Regions from separate parts of the Microbispora sp. NPDC088329 genome, predicted to be linked through region 2. Evidence: predicted binding sites of a transcription regulator. Region 2 holds the regulator's gene; each other region holds the start of a gene.
What was found. Region 2 encodes LexA, which represses DNA repair genes until DNA is damaged. Its sites were predicted from a motif close to TCGAACANNTGTTCGA; they were not measured.
Positions count from the first base shown of each region.

Region 1: the regulator LexA is predicted to act here: its motif matches at 5,622-5,637, upstream of AB0O28_RS06480 (SAV_6107 family HEPN domain-containing protein).
Region 3: the regulator LexA is predicted to act here: its motif matches at 1,571-1,586, upstream of recA (recombinase RecA).

Region 1 covers NZ_JBFBIP010000002.1:441,843-449,573, forward strand. Annotated here, with positions in the region: gene AB0O28_RS06455 (dihydroorotase) at 1-1,055, opposite strand, end outside; gene AB0O28_RS06460 (aspartate carbamoyltransferase catalytic subunit) at 1,082-2,017, opposite strand; gene pyrR (bifunctional pyr operon transcriptional regulator/uracil phosphoribosyltransferase PyrR) at 2,014-2,571, opposite strand; gene AB0O28_RS06470 (transcriptional regulator) at 3,016-3,510, shown strand; gene AB0O28_RS06475 (arginine deiminase) at 3,632-4,876, shown strand; gene AB0O28_RS06480 (SAV_6107 family HEPN domain-containing protein) at 4,922-5,359, opposite strand; gene AB0O28_RS06485 (L,D-transpeptidase family protein) at 5,758-6,618, opposite strand; gene AB0O28_RS06490 (YbaK/EbsC family protein) at 6,745-7,221, shown strand; gene AB0O28_RS06495 (GNAT family N-acetyltransferase) at 7,265-7,731, shown strand, end outside.
Region 2 covers NZ_JBFBIP010000012.1:129,861-137,591, reverse strand. Annotated here, with positions in the region: gene AB0O28_RS22780 (cellulase family glycosylhydrolase) at 1-728, shown strand, start outside; gene AB0O28_RS22775 (aminotransferase class I/II-fold pyridoxal phosphate-dependent enzyme) at 738-1,847, opposite strand; gene lexA (transcriptional repressor LexA) at 1,934-2,650, opposite strand; gene nrdR (transcriptional regulator NrdR) at 3,082-3,546, shown strand; gene AB0O28_RS22760 (vitamin B12-dependent ribonucleotide reductase) at 3,667-6,627, shown strand; gene AB0O28_RS22755 (SDR family NAD(P)-dependent oxidoreductase) at 6,949-7,719, shown strand.
Region 3 covers NZ_JBFBIP010000024.1:115,987-123,717, forward strand. Annotated here, with positions in the region: gene recA (recombinase RecA) at 281-1,405, opposite strand; gene AB0O28_RS33245 (hypothetical protein) at 1,735-2,010, shown strand; gene AB0O28_RS33250 (DUF3046 domain-containing protein) at 2,774-2,968, opposite strand; gene AB0O28_RS33255 (VOC family protein) at 3,105-3,593, opposite strand; gene AB0O28_RS33260 (hypothetical protein) at 3,640-3,774, opposite strand; gene AB0O28_RS33265 (DEAD/DEAH box helicase) at 3,916-7,731, shown strand, end outside.

The DNA of each region.
Region 1 (7,731 bases), on a different contig from region 2:
CCGGCCCAGTCGAGCAGCCCGGTCTCGACCATGGCCTCCTGGACCACGGACAGGGCCGTCTCCAGGCCGATCATCCCCATGGCCGCCGCGGCCCACTCGGTCTCCTTGTCCTCGACCGGGTGAGGCGCGTGGTCGGTGGCCACGCAGTCGATCGTGCCGTCGGCCAGCGCCTCGCGCAGCGCCCGCACGTCCTCGTCGGTGCGCAGCGGCGGGTTGACCTTGTAGATCGGGTTGTACGACCCGAGCGGCGAGCTCTCCGCGCAGGAGTCGGTCAGCAGCAGGTGGTGCGGGGTGACCTCGGCGGTCACGTCCCAGCCCTTCGACTTGGCCCAGCGGATGATCTCGACGGACCCGGCGGTGGAGACGTGGCAGACGTGCAGCCGGGACCCGACGTGCGCGGCGAGCAGGCAGTCACGGGCGATGATCGCCTCCTCGGCGACCGCCGGCCAGCCGGTCAGTCCGAGCCTGCCCGACACCGCGCCCTCGTTGAGCTGGGCGCCCTCGGTCAGCCGCGGCTCCTGGGCGTGCTGGGCGATGACGCCGTCGAACGCCTTGACGTACTCCAGCGCCCGGCGCATCAGCACGGCGTCCGACACGCACTTGCCGTCGTCGGAGAAGACCCGCACGCGGGCCGCGGAGTCGGCCATCGCGCCGAGCTCGGCGAGCTGGCGGCCCTCCAGACCGGAGGTCACCGCGCCCACGGGCTGGACGTCGCAGTGGCCGTGCTCGCGGCCCAGCCGCCAGACCTGCTCCACGACGCCGGCGGTGTCGGCGACCGGGGAGGTGTTGGCCATGGCGTGGACGGCGGTGTATCCGCCGCGCGCCGCGGCCTGGGTGCCGGTCTCGACGGTCTCCGCGTCCTCCCGGCCCGGCTCGCGCAGGTGGGTGTGCAGGTCCACCAGGCCGGGCAGGGCGATCAGCCCGTCGGCGTCGATCGTCTGGTCCGCCCGCGTGCCCGCGAGGCCGCCCGTCTCCGCCACGGCGCCGTCGCGCAGCAGGATGTCGCTCGGGGCGCCGCCCAGGATCCGGGCGCCCCTGATGAGGATGGTGGTCACAGTCTCCTCGTGAAGGTCGTACGTGCTCATTCGGCGCCGCCGATCGCCGGCTCGGAACCGCCGAGCAGCAGGTAGAGAACGGCCATCCGGACCGTCACGCCGTTGGCGACCTGCTCCACGATCGTCGAGCGCGGCGAGTCGGCGACCTCCGCGGAGATCTCCATGCCGCGGTTCATCGGGCCGGGGTGCATGACGATGGCGTCGTCGTGCAGGCGGGCGAACCGGTCGCGGTCGAGGCCGTAGCGGCGGCTGTACTCCCGCGCCGAGGGGAAGTAGGCCGCGTTCATCCGTTCGAGCTGGACCCGCAGCATCATCACGACGTCCGACTTGGGCAGCACGGCGTCGAGGTCGTAGGAGATCTGGCAGGGCCAGCTCTCCACCGCGACCGGCAGCAGGGTCGGCGGCGCGACCAGCGTCACCTCCGCACCGAGCGTGTGCAGCAGCAGCACGTTCGACCGGGCGACCCGGCTGTGCAGCACGTCGCCGACGACGGCGATCTTCAGGCCCTCGATCCGGCCCAGCCTGCGGCGGACGCTGAAGGCGTCGAGCAGCGCCTGGGTGGGGTGCTCGTGGGTGCCGTCCCCGGCGTTGACCACGCTGCCGCGCACCCAGGTGGCCAGGCGGTGCGGCGCGCCCGAGGCGCCGTGCCGGATCACGACGGCGTCGGCGCCCATGGCCTCCAGGGTGCGCGCGGTGTCCTTCAGCGACTCGCCCTTGGACACGCTCGACCCGCGGGCGGAGAAGTTGATGACGTCGGCCGACAGGCGTTTGGCCGCGGCCTCGAAGGACATGCGGGTCCGGGTGGAGTCCTCGTAGAAGAGGTTCACCACCGTGCGGCCGCGCAGCGTCGGCAGCTTCTTGATGGACCGCTGCGAGACCCGGGCCAGCTCCTCGGCCGTGTCGAGGATGAGGAGCGCGTCGTCGCGGGCGAGGTCGCCGGCCGAGATCAGGTGCTGCTTCATCGGTCGTCCTCCTTGATGAGCACGACCGCGTCGCGCCCGTCCGTCTCCTCCAGGAAGACCTTGACCTTCTCGCTCTTGGAGGTCGGCAGGTTCTTGCCGACGTAGTCGGCGCGGATCGGAAGCTCCCTGTGGCCGCGGTCCACGAGCGTGGCGAGCTGGACCGCCCTGGGCCTGCCCACATCGTTCAGCGCGTCGAGCGCGGCGCGCACGGTGCGGCCGGAGTAGAGGACGTCGTCGACGAGGACGACGGTCCTGCCGTCGACGCCGTCCGGCGGCAGATCGGTGTGGCCGAGCGGGCGCGCGGGCCGCAGGCGCAGGTCGTCGCGGTACATCGTGACGTCGATGGCGCCGACGGGAACCTTGATCCCTTCGAACTGCGCGATGCGCCCGGCCAGGCGCTGCGCGAGGGTGGCGCCACGGGTGGGGATGCCGAGCAGGACGACGCTCTCCGCGCCCCTGGTCCGCTCGATGATCTCGTGCGCGATCCGTGTGAGCGCCCGGTGGATGTCGGGCCCCTCCAGGACGGAACGGGCCTGATTTCGGGCATCAGACATGAAACTCACCACCTTTCCCGCCTCACGGGACGGGTCTTAAAAGGGTGTCAGGTCTGCTTAGAGTATCAGGGCCGTCTGGGAACCCCCCTCCCGCCAGGGGCGATGCCCCGCGGAGGGGTCGTTCACCCGCGGCGTGACGAGGACGCGAGGCGGAAGACCGGGGACGTGCGGGGGACGTGGCAGGGGTCGGAAGCCGCATCACACCGGGTGTCGGGGATTTCGGTGAGAGCACTGTTTGACGCTCTTTTTTCCAATCAGCTTGACCTTTGGGAGTGTCGGCTTTACCGTCACTGTCCGTAACCACAACACGCGACCTTCCTGGGTAAAACCCGACGCAGCGGTCACCGAAGGTGCCGGTCACGGCGCCAGCCCCGGTGTTCGGAACGCTTAGGACAAGGACGCACAATCAAGTGAGAAGAGACATAGAAAGCCGGGGGCCCAACGATGCCGTCTGACTACGCCAAGTCGCTGGGCGCGCGCCTGCGCGCCATCCGGACCCAGCAGGGGCTGTCCCTGCACGGTGTGGAAGAGAAGTCCCGCGGACGGTGGAAGGCCGTCGTCGTGGGCTCCTATGAGCGGGGCGACCGCGCGGTGACCGTGCAGAAGCTCGCAGAGCTCGCGGATTTCTACGGAGTGCCGGTGTCCGAGCTTCTTCCGGGCGGAGCCGCCCCCAGCCCGCTTGCGCCCGCTCCCAAGCTGGTCATCGATCTGGAGCGGCTGTCGCAGCTGCCGAAGGACAAGGCCGGTCCGCTTGCCCGTTACGCCGCCACCATCCAGAGCCAGCGCGGCGACTACAACGGCAAGGTGCTGTCGATCCGGCAGGAGGACCTGCGCTCGCTCGCGGTCATCTACGACAAGTCGCCGGTCGAGCTGACCGAGGAGTTCATCCACTGGGGCGTGCTCGACGCGGAGGCCCGCCGCGCCGTCGAGTCCTTCTGACCTCCCGTCCGGTCCGTACGCGGCTCCCCGTGCCCGCCCTCTCGGCGTAGTCACGGGCGGCGCCTCCGCATCGGGGAGCCGCCGGTACGAGTGATTCCTGTCACGCGGGGATAGGCAGGATATGACGTTTCACGTGGGCTCCGAGGTGGGCAGGCTTCGCCGCGTCCTGGTCGACATCCCCGAACTCGCGCTCAAGCGGCTCACCCCGGGCAACAAGGACGGCCTGCTGTTCGACGACGTGCTGTGGGTGCACCGCGCGCTGGAGGAGCACCGGGAGTGGTGCGAGGTGCTCGCCGGGCGCGGCGTCGAGGTGCACCACCTCGGCGACCTCCTGCGGGAGGTGATCGAGATCCCCGACGCGCGCAAGCACATCCTCGACGGCAGCGTCGACGAGCACTGGTTCGGCCCGCTGGCCGCCGACGCGATCCGCAACACGCTCGACGCCCTCGACGCGGACACGCTCGCACCGCTGCTGACCGGCGGGATCATCAAACGCGAGATCATTGAGCTGGGCTGCGACCCGGGCTCCATCACCTTCCACACGCTGGGCATGGACGATTTCGTCCTCCCTCCGCTGCCCAACCACCTGTTCGCCCGCGACACCTCCTGCTGGGTGTACGACGGGGTCTCGATCAACCCGATGCGCAAGAAGGCGCGCAGGCGGGAGACCGTCAACTACGAGGCGGTCTACCGGTGGCACCCGCTGTTCGCCGCGGGATACGGCAACCCCGCCGGCGGCGGGTTCAACGTCTGGTACGAGGGCGTGCGGATGGCCCCGGCCACCATCGAGGGCGGCGACGTCCTGGTGCTCGGCGACGGCGTGGTGCTGGTCGGCGTGAGCGAGCGCACCCAGCCGCAGGCGGTCGAGATGCTCGCGACCAACCTGTTCCGCGCGGGATCGGCGACCCGCATCGTGGCGCTCGATCTGCCCAAGACCCGTGCGTTCATGCACCTCGACACCGTGATGACCAACGTCGACGTGGGCGTGTTCACGAAATACGCCGGGCTCGGCATGCTCCCCTCCTACACGGTGGAGCCGGGCGACACCGACAAGGAGCTCAAGGTCACCGATCACCCGCCGGAGGACATGCACAAGGCGATCGCGCGAGCCCTCGGCCTGGACGACATCAAGGTCCTGACGCCGACGCAGGACGTGCACGCGGCCGAGCGAGAGCAGTGGGACGACGGCTGCAACGTGCTGGCGCTGGAGCCGGGTGTGGTGATCGCCTACGAACGCAACACCACGACCAACAACCACCTGCGCAGGCACGGCGTCGAGGTCATCACGATCCGCGGCAGCGAGCTCGGCCGCGGACGCGGCGGGCCGCGCTGCATGAGCTGCCCCCTGGAGCGCGACCCCGTCTGATCACACGACGCGCGGCGAGGACCGGGCCATGGCCGGAGACGGAGGTCAGCCTGCCATGGGCAGGGTGGGCCGGCCGGGCAGGCCGAGGATCGACTCCACCTCTCCGACGAACCTGTCCGCCTCCGCTATGATTTCCTCCGCGTCGTTCTGCGTGACGGCGCGGACCATTCCGGCCTCGGCCGCCGCACGCTTGGTCGCGCTCACCGCGAAGTAGGCCGCCCAGTCCGCGAGCTTGGGCTCGGCCTCCGGCAGCAGCTCCCAGGCGCTGCGCAGCCGCCGCCTGCGGCCGTCCATCGGACGTGGACGGGCCGCGAGGATTCCGGCCGCCGCACGCAGGGCCGCCAGATGGGCCGACACGTAGCGGTCCGCGGGGGTGGGCCCGACGGTGGCGTCCGCGAGGCATGCCCTGGCGTCCGCGAGGTGTGCCAGAACCGCCTGAGAGAGCCGGGGCCCGCTCTTCTGATCGTCGTTCTGCTCAGTCATGCCCGCCTCCTTGAGTCGTGGCACTCCGGCGAAGGTCGCCGGTGACTTCACAGTCGCAGACCGCACCGACAATTTCGCCGGCCGGGAGATCTCGTGAACCGCCCGAGATCGCCCGACGCTTTGTCCCGTGGGCGGCCGGACGAGGAGCTTCCCCTCTCCCCGTCCGGCCCACGCCGCGGGCCGTGCCGCATCCGTCTCCGCCGACGACGAAGGCACGAATCCAACGGGGTGGGCGCGAGCCGCGAGTCTCGCGCCCACCCCATCGAACATAGATTCGATCATCTCGCCTGTCAAGGATGTCAACGAATACGTGTTCGAGGACTGCGTCACAAAAGGGGGCGGCAGAGGACGAAGGGGCCCCGCGCGACCACCTCGCGCGGGGCCCCTCCGGGGTGGAACTAGCGCCGGAAGGCGCCCCTGACGTGCACCGGGACCCCCTTGCCGAGCATGCCCGGCAGGATCTCGGCCACGTTCATGGGCAGCCGCACGCAGCCGTGCGAGGCCGGATAAAGCGGCACCGACAGCGCGCCGTGGAGCGCGATGCCGCCGTTGAAGAAGACGGGGTTGTAGAGCTGCCCCAGGTAGGACCGGTGCCAGCCCTTGACCCGCCAAGTGGTCTTGTAGTCGCCGGTCGGCGTGCGGGCGCTGCCGGAGAAGCGCTGCCGCTTGCCGTTCCAGGTGGCGTACTCGGTGTAGGGGACGCCGCTGCCGCTGGAGATGTGGCTGATCAGCACCGGCTCACCGCCCCGATACAAAACCATAACCTGCTTGGTCAGGTTCACCTCGACGCGATTCGCCTTGCCCCCGGACACCAGAACCTTGGGCGCGCGGGGATTCTCCAGCGCCCTCCAGGTGCGGGCGGCGATCGTGCTGGTCGGCGTGATCCCCTGCACCTTCTGGAACGCCCAGACCGCCGTCAGTGTGGCCCCGCCATACTGGCCGTCGAGGCTGCCGGGCACGTATCCCAGCTCCTTGAGCCGGGCCTGCAGCGCCTTGACGGCGGAGCCCTTGGCGCCGAGCTTGAGCGTCTTGCCCGGGGCGGTGAACGACGGGTAACCGGTGGCGCGGGCGGGAACGGCGCTCCGTGCCGCGAGCGCGGGGAGCGCCGTGGACGCCGGGAGCACGGTCCCAGTGGTCACGACCCCCGCGGACGCGTCGGTGCGTGCCTGCGCCGTGCCGCTCACGCCGGTCGCCGCGAAGGCGGTCGCGAACGTCGCCGCCCCCACCGCGACGAGCAGTCGCCGTCGACCTCTCATCATGACCAACCCCCTCATAAGTCCGTTTCTCGATCAAAGGACTCACCTTACGGTCCGATTGTGAGCCGCGTGATCGTAAGTGGCCATAATCGGCCGCGTATGTCCTGGCAATCCGTTTAGAGTGACCGGGTGGCAGAAAAGTTGCATCCCAACGTCGTCCGGGTTCAGGAGGCCCTGCGGGCCCACGAGGTGGAGGGCCGCGTCGTCGTCCTGGACGAGGCCGCCCCGACCGCCGCCACGGCGGCGGCACAGCTCGGCTGCGAGGTCGGCGCGATCGCCAACAGCCTGATCTTCGACGCGGACGGCGCCCCGCTGCTGGTGCTGACCAGCGGCGCCCACCGGGTGAACACCGATCTGATCGCCCGGCTCGTGGGCGCGGCGAAGGTACGCAGGGCCACCCCGGAATTCGTCCGCGAGCACACCGGTCAACCCATCGGCGGCGTCGCCCCGGTCGGGCACCCCGCGCCCGTACGGACGCTGGTGGACGCGTGGCTGGGCAAGCACGACGTCGTGTGGGCCGCCGCGGGCCACCCTCACACCGTCTTCCCCACGTCCTACGAGGAGCTGCTGCGCATCACCGGGGGCACGGCCGCCGAGGTGGAATGACGCCTGCGGACCGGTCCTGCCGGGTTTTGCTAGTGTGCGACGCGTGATCGAACTGCGACGGGTGGGGGCCGACCGATTCAGGGCGGTGCTGGACACGGTGCTGGAGATCTACACGGTCGCCATGCGCCCGCCGTCCGACCAGCTCGCGGGCCGCCTGGCGATCATGCGCAACCACGCCACCTATCCCGACTTCGCCTGCGTGCTCGCCGAGGACACGCAGGAGCCCGGCGGCGTCGCCGGCTTCGCGTACGGCTTCCACGGCGGCCGCGGGCAGTGGTGGCACGACGTCGTACGCGGGGCGCTGCAGGACCGGGCCGGGCCGGTGGTGGCGGAGGACTGGTTCGGCGACGCCCTGGAGATCGCCGAGATCCACGTGCGCCCGGAACACCAGGGCCGGGGAATCGGCCGTCGGTTGATCCACGCACTGTGCGAGGACCGCCCGGAGCGCACGGCCGTGCTGTCGACGCACGACGCGCCCACGGTGGCCCGGCACCTCTACCGAGACGTGGG
Region 2 (7,731 bases):
CCAACATGCCGGCGATCTGGGACAAGTACTGGGGCTACCTGTACAAGCAGAACATCGCCCCGATCATGGTCGGTGAGTTCGGCACCACGCTGGCCAACAACGTCGACAAGGTCTGGCTCCAGGAGCTCATGAAGTACATGGGCAGCGGAGTGAACGGCATGTCGTTCACCTACTGGTCGTGGAACCCCAACTCGGGTGACACGGGCGGCATCCTGAAGGACGACTGGGCCACGGTCGACCAGGCCAAGCAGAGCATCATCTCGCCGTACCTCATCCCGCCGGTGGGCGGCAACCCGCCGGTGTCGCCCTCGCCGCAGGTCTCGCCGAGCGTGTCGCCGTCGGTGTCCCCGTCCGCGTCTCCCTCCGCGTCCCCCTCGGTGTCGCCTCCGGTGTCTCCGTCGGCGTCGCCGTCGTCTCCGGATGGCAAGACCTGCACCGCCACGTACAAGGTCGCCAACCAGTACCCCGGCGGCTTCCAGGGTGAGGTCACGGTGAAGGCCGGTTCCTCGGCCATCTCGGGCTGGACCGTGAAGTGGGCCTTCCCGAACGGCCAGAGCGTCAGCCAGCTCTGGAACGGCACGCTCAGCGCGAGCGGTTCGAACGTCACCGTGACGAACCTGTCCTACAACGGCGCCCTGGGCGCCGGGGCCTCGACGACGTTCGGATTCAACGGCAGCTGGTCCGGCAACAACGGCGTCCCGTCCTCGGTCAGCTGCACGGCGAGCTGAGCGGGCGCGTCACGCCAGCGCGGCGGCGATCCTGGCCAGGATCTCCTCCAGGATCGCCGCCGACGTCGCGAAGTTGAGGCGGGCGAAGGTGTCGCCGCCTCCGTAGTTGGGGCCCGGGTTGAGCTTGACCTGGGCCTCCCGCTCGAGGAAGTGCGCCGCGCCGGGCACGCCGAAGTCGAGCCACGCGAGATAGGTGGCCTCGGGCATGCGGTACCCGACCGACGGGAGCCGCTCGGCGATGCGCCTGCGGTTGCGGTCCAGGATGGCCAGCACCTCCTCCAGCCACGCGTCGCCGTGCCGCCAGGCGGCCACCGTGGCCTCCACCCCGAGGACGCTGGGCGCCCCGTAGATGTGGGCGGGCTGGCGACCCAGCGCGTCCCTGGCGTCCTTCGCGCCGATGTGGGCCACCGAGCAGCGCAGGCCGCCCATGTTGAAGGCCTTGCTGGCGGAGGTCAGCGTGACCGTGCGCTCGGGAAGGATCGTGGCGAACGGGATGTGCCGGGCCGGAGCGTACGTCAGGTCGGCGTGGATCTCGTCGGAGATCACCAGCGTGCCGTGCCGGTCGGCGTACGCGGCGACGGCGTCGAGCTCCGCACGGGTGAACGAGCGGCCGGAGGGGTTCTGCGGATTCACCAGCAGGAGCACCCGGACGGGCTCGCCGGGGACCTCGAACCTGCCGTCGGCCGTCAGCGGCATCGGCACCAGGCGTCGGCCCATCCCGGTGATCGTGGCGAGGAAGGGATCGTAGGCCGGCACGTGCAGCGCCACCGCGTCACCGGGTTCGGTCATGACGTGCAGCAGCACTTGGAGGGCCTGGTTGAGGTCGGTGTAGGACCGCACGTGGGACGGGTCGGCCCGCCAGTCGTACCGCGCCTCCATGCGCTCGGCGAACGCCTCCGCCAGAGGGCCGGCGGTCGGCTGGTCCAGCCATGCGGGATAGCCGAGATCCGCGGCGGCTCGTCGCGCGATGGCCTCGGTGACCGCGCCGGGCACGGGGAAGTCCATGTCGGCGACCCAGGCGGGAATGACGCCGGCCTCGGCGTGCGTCCATTTGATTCCGTCGCGGGTGCGGGCCGCATCCAGGGACAGCGCATCCAGGGACAGCGAGTCGAATCTCATCCGACTCACCCTAATTGTCGCTTAGTGACCGCCGGAAAGGCGGCGTCGCGCCCCGCGGCGCGTCGCATCGCGGGGCGCCGGTGCTGCTACAGCTTCCGGAGAACGGCCGTGACCTTGCCGAGCACGGTCGCCTCGTCGCCGGGGATCGGCTCGTAGTTGGGGTTGTGCGGCACCAGCCACACGTGCCCGTCCTTGCGCTTGAAGGTCTTCACGGTGGCCTCGCCGTCGATCATCGCGGCCACGATGTCGCCGTTGTCGGCGACCGGCTGCTGCCGCACCACGACCCAGTCGCCGTCGGCGATGGCGGCCTCGATCATGGAGTCGCCGGAGACCTGGAGCAGGAACAGCGTGCCCTCGCCCACCAGCTGCTTGGGCAGCGCGAAAACGTCCTCGATGCTCTGCTCGGCGAGGATGGGGCCACCGGCGGCGATGCGGCCGACCAGCGGCACGTACGCGGCCGTGGGCCGGGTGAACCCGGCCTCCTCCTCGGGGGTGGCGTCCGGATCGACCCACAGCACCGGCTCTCCCGGCAGCCGGACCTCCAGTGCCCTGGGGCGGTGCGGGTCGCGCCGGAGGTAACCCTTACGCTGGAGCGCCGTGAGCTGGTGCGACACGCTGGAGGTGCTCGTCAGCTGGACCGCTTCCCCGATCTCCCGCATGGACGGCGGGTAGCCGCGCTGCTGGACCGAGTCGCGGATCACCTCGAGGATCTTCCGCTGCCTCGGGGTGAGGCCAAGCGAGTCGCGCCTGCGAACCGCGAGGTCGCTGACGCCATCCGCTTGCTCACTTCGGTCACTCACGATGCCACCTCTCAATCCGTGTTCCTCATGTCGCACAGAGCGACCGTACCGCGATTCAAGATCACCGTCAAACAATTGTTCGATATCCAGCGAAATCACCGATCTCGCCGTTCATCTCATCGTACGGGAGTTCGATCGATCCCGTGTTCGATTCAGCCGATCTTCTGTGGCGTCTGTACGCCCAGGTCAGACGCCGTGCATAAAACGGCGGGGAATGGTGCGTAAAGGGCCTATCGCGCGACCCGTGGGGCAGGTGGTGCGGCGGTGACGGGAGCGGCGACACGCGCACCGAGCAGGCACTTCCCGGCCCAGGGCCGGTTCGACTTGCGTTCAAGGTCGGGCACTTCTACGGTTGGACCACAACATCTAGTAGTCACAGCGGTGTAAGTTCACCACACCTTGTGTTCGGGATGTGCGTTCAGGGAGGCGATGAAATGCACTGTCCGTTCTGTCGCCATCCCGACACCCGGGTCGTGGACAGCCGCGCGGCCGAGGACGGGGCGGCGATCCGCCGCAGGCGCACCTGCCCCGAGTGCGGGCGCAGGTTCACCACCCAGGAGACCGTGCTGCTGATGGTGAGCAAGCGGAGCGGGGTCACCGAGCCGTTCTCCCGGGAGAAGGTCATCGCCGGCGTGCGGCGGGCCTGTCAGGGGCGCCCGGTCGGCGAGGACTCCCTCGCCCAGCTCGGGCAGCGGGTCGAGGAGAGCATCCGGGGCACCGGTGCGGCCGAGATCGCCTCCCACGAGGTGGGCCTGGCCATCCTGGGGCCGCTCCGCGACCTCGACGAGGTGGCGTACCTGCGCTTCGCGTCGGTCTACCGGGGCTTCGAGACGCTGGCCGACTTCGAGGCGGAGATCGAGCGGCTCCGCGCGGCTCACGGCCCTGAGGCCGAGGAGTAGGCGCCTTCCGGGGGGCCGGGACGAGGCGGACGGCGGCGCGCGACGGCGCGGCGTGACGATGAGGTTGTAACGAGCGTGGTCCGAAAGAGGGGCTCCACCGGGCCCTGGGAGGGGGAAATCATGACGGAGACCGTGAGCGGCACCGTATCGGGTGCGGGGGGCCGGGCCGGCAAGCGCCCGCGCAAGGGTCTGAAGATGAAGCGCGTCTTCACCACCCCGGGCGTCCACCCGTACGACGAGGTCCGCTGGGAGCGGCGCGACGTCGTGATGACGAACTGGCGGGACGGCTCGGTCAACTTCGAGCAGCACGGCGTGGAGTTCCCGGACTTCTGGTCGGTCAACGCGGCCAACATCGTCACCACCAAGTACTTCCGCGGGGCGGTGGGCACCCCGCAGCGCGAGTCGAGCCTCAAGCAGCTCGTCGACCGGGTCGTGGGCGTCTACACCAGGACCGGCCTCGAGAACGGCTACTTCGCGTCCGAGGAGGACGCGGAGATCTTCGACCACGAGCTCAAGCACGCGCTGATCCACCAGATCTTCAGCTTCAACTCGCCGGTGTGGTTCAACGTCGGCACCCGCTCGCCCCAGCAGGTGAGCGCCTGCTTCATCCTGGCCGTGGACGACACCATGGAGTCGATCCTCGACTGGTACAAGGAAGAGGGCGTCATCTTCAAGGGCGGCTCCGGCTCCGGGGTCAACCTCTCCCGCATCCGCTCGTCCAAGGAGCTGCTGTCCAGCGGCGGCACGGCCAGCGGCCCGGTCTCCTTCATGCGCGGCGCCGACGCCTCCGCCGGCACCATCAAGTCGGGCGGCGCCACCCGCAGGGCGGCCAAGATGGTCGTCCTCGACGTGGACCACCCCGACATCGAGGAGTTCATCGAGACCAAGGCGCGCGAGGAGGACAAGATCCGCGCGCTGCGCGACGCCGGGTTCGACATGGACCTCGGCGGCAAGGACATCGTGTCCGTCCAGTACCAGAACGCCAACAACTCGGTGCGGGTCTCCGACGAGTTCATGCGCTCCGTCGAGGCCGGCGGGCGGTTCGGCCTGCGGGCCCGGCTGACCGGCGAGGTCATCGAGGAGGTCGAGGCCCGCTCGCTGTTCCGCAAGATGGCCCAGGCCGCCTGGGAGTGCGCCGACCCCGGCGTGCAGTACGACGACACGATCAACGACTGGCACACCTGCCCCGAGACCGGGCGCATCACGGCCAGCAACCCCTGCTCCGAGTACGTCCACCTGGACAACTCCTCGTGCAACCTCGCGTCGATCAACCTGCTGAAGTTCCTGCGCGACGACGACAGCTTCGACGTCGCGAACTTCGTCAAGGTCACCGAGCTGATCATCACCGCGATGGACATCTCGATCACCTTCGCCGACTTCCCGACGCAGAAGATCGCCGAGACCACCCGGGCGTACCGCCAGCTCGGCATCGGCTACGCCAACCTCGGGGCGCTGCTGATGGCGACCGGCCACGCGTACGACTCCGACGGCGGCCGGGCCATCGCGGCCGGGATCACCTCGCTGATGACCGCCGTGTCCTACCGCCGCTCGGCCGAGATGGCCGGGATCGTCGGCCCGTACGACGGCTACCAGCGCAACGCCGAGCCGCACAAGCGGGTCATGCGCAAGCACGCCGCGGCCAACGACGACCTGCGCACGCTCGACGACATGGACAAGGCGCTGCACGCCGAGGCCACCCGGCAGTGGCAGGAGTGCCTGCGGCTCGGCGAGAAGAACGGCTACCGCAACGCCCAGGCGTCGCTGCTCGCCCCGACCGGCACCATCGGCCTGATGATGGACTGCGACACCACCGGCATCGAGCCCGACCTCGCGCTGGTGAAGTTCAAGAAGCTCGTCGGCGGCGGCTCGATGCAGATCGTCAACCAGACGATCCCGCGGGCGCTGCGCCGGCTCGGCTACCTCGAGGAGCAGGTCGAGGCCATCGTCGAGTACATCGCCGAGCACGGCCACGTCGTGGACGCCCCCGGCCTGCGGCCGGAGCACTACGAGGTGTTCGACTGCGCGATGGGCGAGCGGGCCATCGCTCCGATGGGCCACGTCCGGATGATGGCGGCCGTCCAGCCGTTCCTGTCCGGCGCGATCTCCAAGACCGTGAACCTGCCGGAGTCGGCCACGGTGGACGACATCGAGCAGGTCTACCTGGAGGGCTGGAAGCTCGGCCTCAAGGCCCTGGCCGTCTACCGCGACAACTGCAAGGTCGGCCAGCCGCTGTCGATCGCCAAGAAGACCTCCGAGGAGGCGCCCGCGCAGGCCGAGGAGAAGGAGCCGGTCGTCCAGGTCGTGGAGGTCGCACGGCCGACCCGGCGGCGGATGCCGAACCAGCGGCCGAGCATCACCACCCGCTTCACGGTGGGCGGCGCCAAGGGCTACATGACCGCCTCGTCCTACCCCGACGACGGCCTGGGCGAGGTCTTCCTCAAGATGTCCAAGCAGGGCAGCACGCTCGCGGGTGTGATGGACGCCTTCTCCGTGGCGATCTCGATCGGTCTCCAGTACGGCGTGCCGCTCGACACCTACGTGCAGAAGTTCGTCAACATGCGGTTCGAGCCGGCGGGCATGACCGACGACCCCGACGTCCGGATGGCGCAGTCCGTGATGGACTACATCTTCCGGCGGCTCGCGCTCGACTACCTGCCGTACGAGGACCGCGCGGCGCTCGGCATCTTCTCCGCCTCCGAACGGGCCGCGCAGCAGCGCGGTGAGGACCCGGCCGCGCTCCAGGACGTCGACACCGCCGCACTGGCGCAGTCCGCGCCGATCGAAAGCGGGCAGGCCGCGCCGATCGAAGGCGGGCAGGCCGCGCCGATCGAAGGCGGGCAGGCCGCGCCCGTCGAGAAGGCGCAGGCCGGGCCCGTCGAGTCCAAGCCCGCCGAGGGGCCGTCCGGCGGTCAGACCGCGCCGGTCGCGGTGCCCGAGCCGCGCCGGGTCGGCGCCTCCCTGGAGAGCCACCAGGGTCGTACGGCCGACGCGCCGCTGTGCATGACCTGCGGCACCAAGATGCGTCCTGCCGGCAGCTGCTACGTCTGCGAGGGCTGCGGCAGCACCAGCGGCTGCAGCTGACCCACGACCCCGTGAGCGCAGGGGGCCGGCGAGTGCGCCGGCCCCCTGCGCCTTTTCTCAGACCGCCGCCGTCACGCGGGCGATCCGCCGACGACGGAATGCCCTCGTTCCGAGCAGATTGAATTCGGCGAAGCGGCTTTAACGGTTGCCCCAAACAAAGGACGAATCTTTCCGGTGAGAAAGGAAACTACTTCCCGGGAGCCGATGAAGAAGACCATCGCATGCATATCGGAGCCTCCCGGATCTGCGCAAACTGTGGGGGATACCTGAGACGGCGTACAGCCGTGAAACGTGCCACCGACCTGCTCCGGAAGGTGAATTATGGACATTCGCGGCAAGACGGTCCTCGTCGCCGGCGCCACCTCCGGGCTCGGTTTGGGAGTCGCGCGACATTTCTCCGCTCGGGGCGCGAACGTCGTCATCGTCGGCCGGCGCGGCGTGCTCGCCGCCCAGATCGCCGACGACCTCGGTAAGAACGCCCTCGGGATCGGCGCCGACGTCGGCGACGCCGAGGCCGTCGCCGCCGTCGTGGCCGCCGCCCTGGACAGGTTCGGAACGATCGACATCAACGTCAACACCGCCGGCATCCTCGTCCCCGTCGTCCTCGTCACCGACACCGGCCGGCCCAGCGATACGACCGTGCTGGCCCGGCTCGTGAGCACCAATCTCATCGGCACCTTCAACGTCATGAGCCACGCGGCGGCCGCGATGCTGCGCAACACCCCCGACGAGGACGGCGAGCGGGGCGTCATCATCAACACCTCCTCCGTCGCCGCCCGCGAGGCAACCACCGGATTGGTCGGATACGCCGCGACGAAGGCCGCCATCGAGGGCATGACCCTGCCGGCCGCCCGCGAGTTCGCCGGGCGGGGAATACGCGTCAACACCATCGTTCCCGGGGGTTTCGACACCCCCATGGTCGACGACTATGCCGACAAGGACACGAAGGCGGAGGGGATCAATCAGTTCCTCAATCCTCGCCGGCTCGGGACCCCGGACGAATTCGCGGCGTTCGCCGCTCACATCGTCGAGAACAGATATTTCAACGCCGCCAATTGCAGGATCGACGCGGGTTATCGCATGCCCCTGTGACAATGGCGTACT
Region 3 (7,731 bases), on a different contig from region 2:
CGGTCTCCCCGCCGGCTGCCACGTCCCTGACGCCGGCGTCCGGCCCGGCCGGCCGCCTGTCCCGCCTCCGTGGCCTCCGCCCGGCCGAACGCTGCCCGACCGATGCCCACCTGACCGAGTTCCGTCCGCCGGATCTCCTCACGCAGGGCGGCGATCGTCGCGGATGCGTCCCCGGCAGAACCGGGCGAATCATCCGCAGACCCCCAGGGCCCGGAGTTCCAGTCCCCCGGCCCGATCTCGTCGTCCGGGCCGGGGAGCTCGTCGCGCCTCATGTCTGCGCTCAGACGTCACCCGGCTTGGGCGCGCTGGCCGCCTTGCTGCCCCGGCCGGACGCAGAAGCGGGGGCCCGGCCGGACGCGGGAGCGGGCGGTGCCGCCGGAGCGGCGGCGGGCTCGCTCGGCGCGTCGATCCGCGGCCCGACGCCGAGCTTCTCCTTGATCTTCTTCTCGATCTCGTTGGCGATGTCGGGGTTGTTCTTCAGGAAGTTGCGGGCGTTCTCCTTGCCCTGCCCGAGCTGGTCGCCCTCGTACGTGTACCAGGCGCCGGCCTTGCGCACGAACCCGTGCTCGACGCCCATGTCGATCAGCCCGCCCTCGCGGGAGATGCCCATGCCATAGAGGATGTCGAAGTCGGCCTGGCGGAAGGGCGGGGCCATCTTGTTCTTGACGACCTTCACCCGGGTCCGGTTGCCGACCGGCTCGGTGCCGTCCTTGAGCGTCTCGATCCGGCGCACGTCGAGCCGCACCGAGGCGTAGAACTTCAGCGCCTTGCCACCCGTGGTGGTCTCGGGACTTCCGAACATGACGCCGATCTTCTCGCGGAGCTGGTTGATGAAGATGGCGGTCGTCCGGGTCTGGTTCAAGGCGCCGGCGACCTTGCGCAGGGCCTGCGACATGAGGCGGGCCTGGAGACCGACGTGACTGTCGCCCATCTCGCCCTCGATCTCGGCCTTCGGCACGAGGGCCGCCACGGAGTCGATCACGATGATGTCGACGGCGCCGGAGCGGATCAGCATGTCCGCGATCTCGAGCGCCTGCTCACCGGTGTCCGGCTGGGAGACGAGCAACGCGTCGACGTCGACGCCCAGCTTCTTGGCGTACTCGGGGTCGAGGGCGTGCTCGGCGTCGATGAACGCGGCGATGCCGCCGCCCTTCTGTGCGTTGGCCACGGCGTGCAGGGCGACCGTCGTCTTACCGGAGGACTCGGGGCCGTACACCTCGACGATCCGGCCGCGGGGGAAGCCGCCGATGCCGAGGGCGACGTCGAGAGCGATGGAACCGGTGGGGATGACCTCGATCGGGGCACGCGCGTCGTCTCCGAGACGCATGACGCTGCCCTTGCCGAACTGCCGCTCGATTTGCGCGAGGGCGGTCTCAAGGGCCTTCTCGCGGTCGTTGATTGCCATTGGGTGCCCCCTGGAGGGTGGTCGTCTGCTTGGTCACCGAAAAGCTACGGGGTGCCACCGACATTTTCCGGAGCTTCCCGCACACCGCCGGGAAGGCGGGCCGGGAACCTGTCGCGCCCCGGTGACCTGATGGCGCGCACCCCGGCGGCGACTCATCCAATATAGCCGAACGACTGTTCGATCACGTGCCGGAGCCGCCACCGCGCACGACAGACGAACGGCATCCCAACCGCGCCGTTACATTCCCGGGCGTTACTCTGCCATGGTTGCCAGCGCGATGACCTGCGACGATCCTTGTAGCAAAGCTGGATCTCCCGCTGGAGGGCCATGTGACGGGCACCGGCGACTACAGCGGACAGCGCCTGGCCCGCCTTGAGGCGCTCGCGGCGCGGCTCCCCGAGCACGGCCTCGCCGCACGCCTGCTCGGTGCGGACGATCCCGTTCTGTCCGTCTGGCATCCGGGCACCGGCAGGCAGACGATCGTCTTCGCCTCACCCGCGAGGGAGGGATGGATGTTCCTGTGGGCGCCGGGCGGCCAGGAGAGCGCCGACGACCCCGGCCGTGCGGCCGAATCGATCAGCCGGACGCTCTCCCCGCCTCCCTGATCCTCCCGGTGACGCCGGTCGTCAGCGGACGACTTCGCCCAGTTGACCCGGGCGCCGGTGCGGAGCACCGCCCGCCGATAGACGCGGGCCGCACCCAGCAGGACGGCGGCCACGGCCGCGATCATGAGCACCCCCGCGATGAGGATCTCCCCCAGCGGTACGTCGGCGGCCGCCGTACGCACGGGCATGACCACGGAGGAGAACGGCGGCATGGGCGACAGCACGCGCGCGAGGGTGCCGGTGGGCTGGACGGCGGCTGATGCGCGTGCGGATCTCCCGCTGGGCCACCAGCATCATCTCGTGATGCCGACCGGGTCGCAGAGCCGTTCGACCAGGTCGAGCCGGTGGCTGGAGAAGATCACCGGCACGCCCGCGGCGGCGCGGTCCTTGAGCACCTCGGCGAGAGCGTCGACCGCCAGCGGGTCGAGACCCGAGAACGGCTCGCTTCATTCGTTTGACACGGCAGCAAGCACTCAACCGTCGTTCAACTAAGCGCCGCGGCGGCGATGGCCGGCTTCGCGGTGAATCGGCCCCGGTCCCCCGGCGGTGAAGATGTGCGGGTCGCCGACGACGGCCGGGGAAAGTGCCGCGAAGGGAGAGGCTGCGACGCGAGCTGGGACGCCTCGGCATGGGCGGTATGCCGCCGACAGGTGAGTTCGCGATGCGGATGCGGACGGAGACCTCGGTGTGGCGAGGGTGCCGAAGGACACACGGGCAGGGTGCGGGCACGATTCGGGACCCGTCCGGGCTCTGCGGTGTCGCGTCAGCGCAGTCTGGAGTCCACGTCGACCTCCTGGCATACGGCCTGCCACACCTGCTTGGCCGCCACGCCCTCGGCGAGGGCCTGCTCGACCGTGCGCCCGCCGAGCCCGGAGATCACGTAATCCTTCGCCCACGACTCCGCGTACGCCTCGCCGAAGTGGCGGCGCATCCTGTTCCAGAAGTCTGTGAGGCGCATGGGTTCAGTATGGACCCGCGGCCGGGATGAGCTCTCCCGGCCGCGGCGCCGCGATCGCCGCCCGTCGGGCGGCCGTCCGGCGTTGGAGCCGCGTGGGCGCCGAACTCACTTTGGCGTCCTCATGCCGGGGAGCCGGTCACATGACGCGGCTGCCGTACATCTCTCCCAGCGGGTCGGCGAGGAGCTCCAGGCGGGCGCCGTCCGGGTCCTGGAAGTAGATCGAACTGCCGCTCTCCTCCTGGTACGGCACGCCGGCCGCGTCGAGCTTGCCGCGCAGGCGCTCCCACGTCGCCCGGTCCACGGAGATCGCGATGTGGTGGAGCCCGCCGAGGACCTCCTTGTACGGCTCCAGATCGAGACCCGGCAGGTCGAAGAACGCCAGCAGGTTCCCGTTGCCGATGTCGAAGAAGAAGTGGTTGGACCCGCGGTAGTCGCGGTTCTCGAAGATCTCGGTGAGCGGGAACTCGAGGAGGTCGTGATAGAAGCGGATCGTCCGCTCGACGTCTGACGAGATCAGTGCGAAGTGGTGCAGGCCCCTCGCGCTGCTTGCGGCACGGCGCTCGCTCAGGTAGCGCTCGCGGATCCGCGAGCGCTCCGCCTCGATGGCCGCGTAGTCGATTTTCATACTGAGGAAGGTTGTCCCGAGCGAGGCATGTCATGCCATCCGGGTGTCAGGAGAGCAGCCATCTTCGCCAGCCGATCCATTCCGCGCGCTCGGCCCGCAGCGTCTCGTAGCGGGCCTGGCGGGACTGACGGGCCTGATGGGCGAGGTCCTGCCGGTCGGTGCGGCTTCTCCTGCCGTACATGTCGTGATCCCTCCATCGGGGAGTTGGGGTCGCGTCGAACGGGGATCAGCCTGCCGGGGCCGGCTTGCCCCACACTTGCTTCTCACCTGGCGGGACGGCGACGCGGCGTTTTCTGTCGGTGGCGCGATGCATGATGGGCAGGTGGGTTCGCTCGACGGCTTCAGCCCGGTGACCAGGGAATGGTTCACCGGCGCCTTCGCGACGCCGACGGCCGCGCAGGAGGGCGCCTGGTCGTCGATCGCCAGAGGCGAGAACACGCTCGTGGTCGCTCCGACCGGGTCCGGCAAGACCCTCGCGGCCTTCCTGTGGGCGATCGACCGCCTCGCCGTCGAGCACACGGCGGGCTGGGCCTCGCGGGCGGATGCGGCGGCGGGCCGGGAGCACCACGGCGGGGTCACGCCGGGTCGGCCCGGCGAGGGGCCCGGCGGGTCCGAGGCGGGGCGGCCCGGCGGACGACGCGGCGCGCGGCGCGGCCGGAAGGAGAACGGGGAGCCGCCCCGGCCGTGCCGGGTCGTGTACGTCTCTCCCCTGAAGGCTCTGGCGGTGGACGTCGAGCGAAACCTGCGGGCCCCGCTGACGGGCGTCCGGCAGACGGCGCTGCGGATGGGCCTGCCCGCCCCCGACATCTCGGTGGCGATCCGCTCAGGGGACACCGCGGCCGAGGAGCGGCGCCGTTTCGCCGCCCGGCCCTCCGACATCCTGATCACGACGCCCGAGTCTCTGTTCCTGATCCTCACCTCGCAGGCGCGCGAGGCGCTGCGGGGCGTCCAGACCGTGATCGTCGACGAGGTGCACGCCGTCGCGGGGACCAAACGCGGGGCGCACCTCGCGCTGACGCTGGAGCGGCTCGACGCGCTGCTGCCCGCTCCGGCCCAGCGCATCGGACTGTCGGCGACCGTGCGGCCGGTGCGGGAGGTGGCGACGTTCCTCGGCGGGTCCCGCCCGGCCACGGTCGTGCAGCCGCCCTCCGAGAAGATCATCGAGGTCGACGTCGTGGTCCCGGTTGAGGACATGACGGAGCCGGCGCCGCCCGGCGCGGACGGCGAATCGCCGGAGCACCGCAGGAGCATCTGGCCGCATGTCGAGGAGCATCTCCTCGACCTGGTCGAGGCCCACCGGTCCACGATCGTCTTCGCCAACTCCCGGCGCCTGTCTGAGCGCCTGTGCACCCGGCTCAACGAGCTCGCCTGGGAACGGCGGGCCGCGCCCGCGCCGGGAGAAGGTATGGAGCCGGAGGATCCGGACCGCTGGTCCGAGGCGGGCCCGCCCGCCATGCCGTCGGAGTACATGGCCCAGGCGGGGGCCTCGGCGGGCGCGCTCCCCGAGGTGGTGCGGGCGCATCACGGCTCCGTCTCCAAGGAGGAGCGGTCCCAGATCGAGGAGGCGCTGAAGTCGGGCCGTCTGCCCGCGGTGGTCGCCACCTCGAGCCTGGAGCTGGGCATCGACATGGGCTCGGTCGACCTGGTGGCCTGTGTCGAGGCGCCGCCCAGCGTGGCGAGCGGGCTGCAGCGCATCGGCCGCGCCGGGCACCAGGTCGGTGCCGTGTCCCGAGGCGTGATCTTCCCCAAGTATCGGGGCGACCTGGTTCAGACGGCCGTCGTGGCCGAGCGCATGCGGACGGGGCAGATCGAGGAGATTCGCTATCCGCGCAATCCCCTCGACGTGCTGGCCCAGCAGATCGTCGCGATGACCTCGCTCGACGAGTGGACGGTCGACGCGCTGGAGGCGGTGGTGCGCCGGGCCGCGCCGTACGCCACGCTGCCGCGCAGTGCGCTGGAGGCGACGCTCGACATGCTCGCCGGCCGCTACCCGAGCGAGGAGTTCGCAGAGCTGCGCCCGCGCATCGTGTGGGACCGGGTGACGGGCACCCTCCAGGGCCGTCCCGGGGCCCAGCGCCTGGCGGTGACGAACGGGGGCACGATCCCCGATCGCGGGCTGTTCGGCGTGTTCCTGGTGGGCGACAAGGCGTCGCGGGTGGGCGAGCTCGACGAGGAGATGGTCTATGAGTCCCGCGTCGGCGACGTGTTCGTGCTGGGCGCGACCTCGTGGCGGATCGAGGACATCACCGCCGACCGGGTCCTGGTCTCCCCCGCCCCCGGCCAGCCGGGCAAGCTGCCGTTCTGGCACGGGGACGCGCCGGGGCGGCCCGCCGAGCTGGGCCGGGCGATCGGCGCGTTCCTCCGCGAGCTGTCGGCCGCCGGGACGGGCGGCCGGGGCGACGCGGCGGCGGCGCGCGAGCGGGTCCGCGCGGCGGGCCTCGACGAGTACGCCGCGGGCAACCTGCTCGCCTACCTGACCGAGCAGCGGGAGACGACGGGCTATGTGCCCGACGACCGCACGCTCGTGATCGAGCGGTTCCGCGACGAGCTGGGCGACTGGCGCGTGGTGATCCACTCCCCCTTCGGCGCGCGGGTCCACGCCCCCTGGGCGCTCGCCATCGGGCGGCGCCTGCGCGAGCGGTACGGCGTCGACGTCCAGGCCGTCCACTCCGACGACGGCATCGTGTTGCGCGTGCCCGACACCTTCGAGGAGCCGCCGACCGACGTCGCGGTGTTCGACGCCGAGGAGATCGAGCAGATCGTCGTCGAGGAGCTGGGCGGGTCGGCCCTTTTCGCCTCCCGGTTCCGGGAGTGCGCCGGACGCGCCCTCCTGCTGCCCCGCCGCTCCCCCGGCAGGCGCAGCCCCTTGTGGCAGCAGCGCCAGCGGGCGGCCCATCTGCTCGGGGTCGCGAGCAAGTACGCCGGGTTCCCGGTGGTGCTGGAGACGATGCGCGAGTGCCTGCAGGACGTCTTCGACGTGCCGGGCCTCGTGGAGCTCATGCGAGACGTGGCCGCCCGCCGGGTGCGGGTGGTGGAGGTGGAGACCTCCCAGGCGTCTCCGTTCGCGGCGTCGCTCCTGTTCAACTACATCGGCGCGTTCATGTACGAGGGGGACGCGCCGCTCGCCGAACGGCGGGCGCAGGCGCTCGCCCTCGACACCGCGCTTCTCGCCGAGCTCATGGGGCAGGCCGACCTGCGGGAGCTGCTCGACCCGGACGTCGTCGCCGAGACCGAGCGGGAGCTGGCGCGGCTGGACAGGCCGCTGCGGGACGCCGAGGACCTCGCCGACCTGCTGCGCTCGCACGGCCCGCTGCTCGCGGAGGACGTCTCGATCCGCGAGGGCGACCCCGCCTGGCTCGCCGGTCTGGAGCGGGCGCGCCGGGCCATCCGGGTACGTGTGGCGGGCCACGAGCAGTGGGCCGCCGTCGAGGACGCCTGGCGCCTGCGTGACGCGCTCGGGGTGCCGTTGCCGGTGGGCGTTCCGCACGAGTTCCTCGAAGCGCCCCTCGCCGGTGGGCCCGGCGGGCCGGGCGGCGGCCACGCCGCTTCCGATCCGCTCGGCGACCTGGTCGCGCGCCACGCCCGCACCCGCGGCCCGTTCTCCTCCGGCACGGCCGCCGCCCGTTTCGGTGTGGGCGTCGCGGTGGTGGACGAGGCCTTTCGCCGTCTCGCCGCGGCGGGCCGGGTGGTCTCGGGTGAGTTCCGCCCCGGTGGCCGGGGCGAGGAGTGGTGTGACGCCGGGGTGCTGCGGTTGCTGCGGCGCCGGTCGCTGGCGCGGCTCCGCAAGGAAGTGGAACCGGTCCCTCCGGAGACGCTGGCGGCGTTCCTGCCCGCATGGCACGGCATCGTCCCGCAGACCGTCACGCCGACCGGCGGCCGCGCGGCCGGAAACGACGGCGGGTGGGCCGGTGGCGAGCAGGGGGGCGCCGGCCGGATCGACGGCGGGGCCGCATACCCGGGCGCAGGCGTGCAGGCGGGCCGGCCGTGGCAGCAGCGCGGCGGGCGGCAGGACGAACCCGCACGGCATGAGGGCTGGCACGCAGGTCCAGCGAGGCAGGAGGGCCACGGCTCGGCGCGGGCGATGGACGCCCTGATCACGGCGATCGAGCGGTTGCAGGGGGCGGCCGTCCCCGCCTCC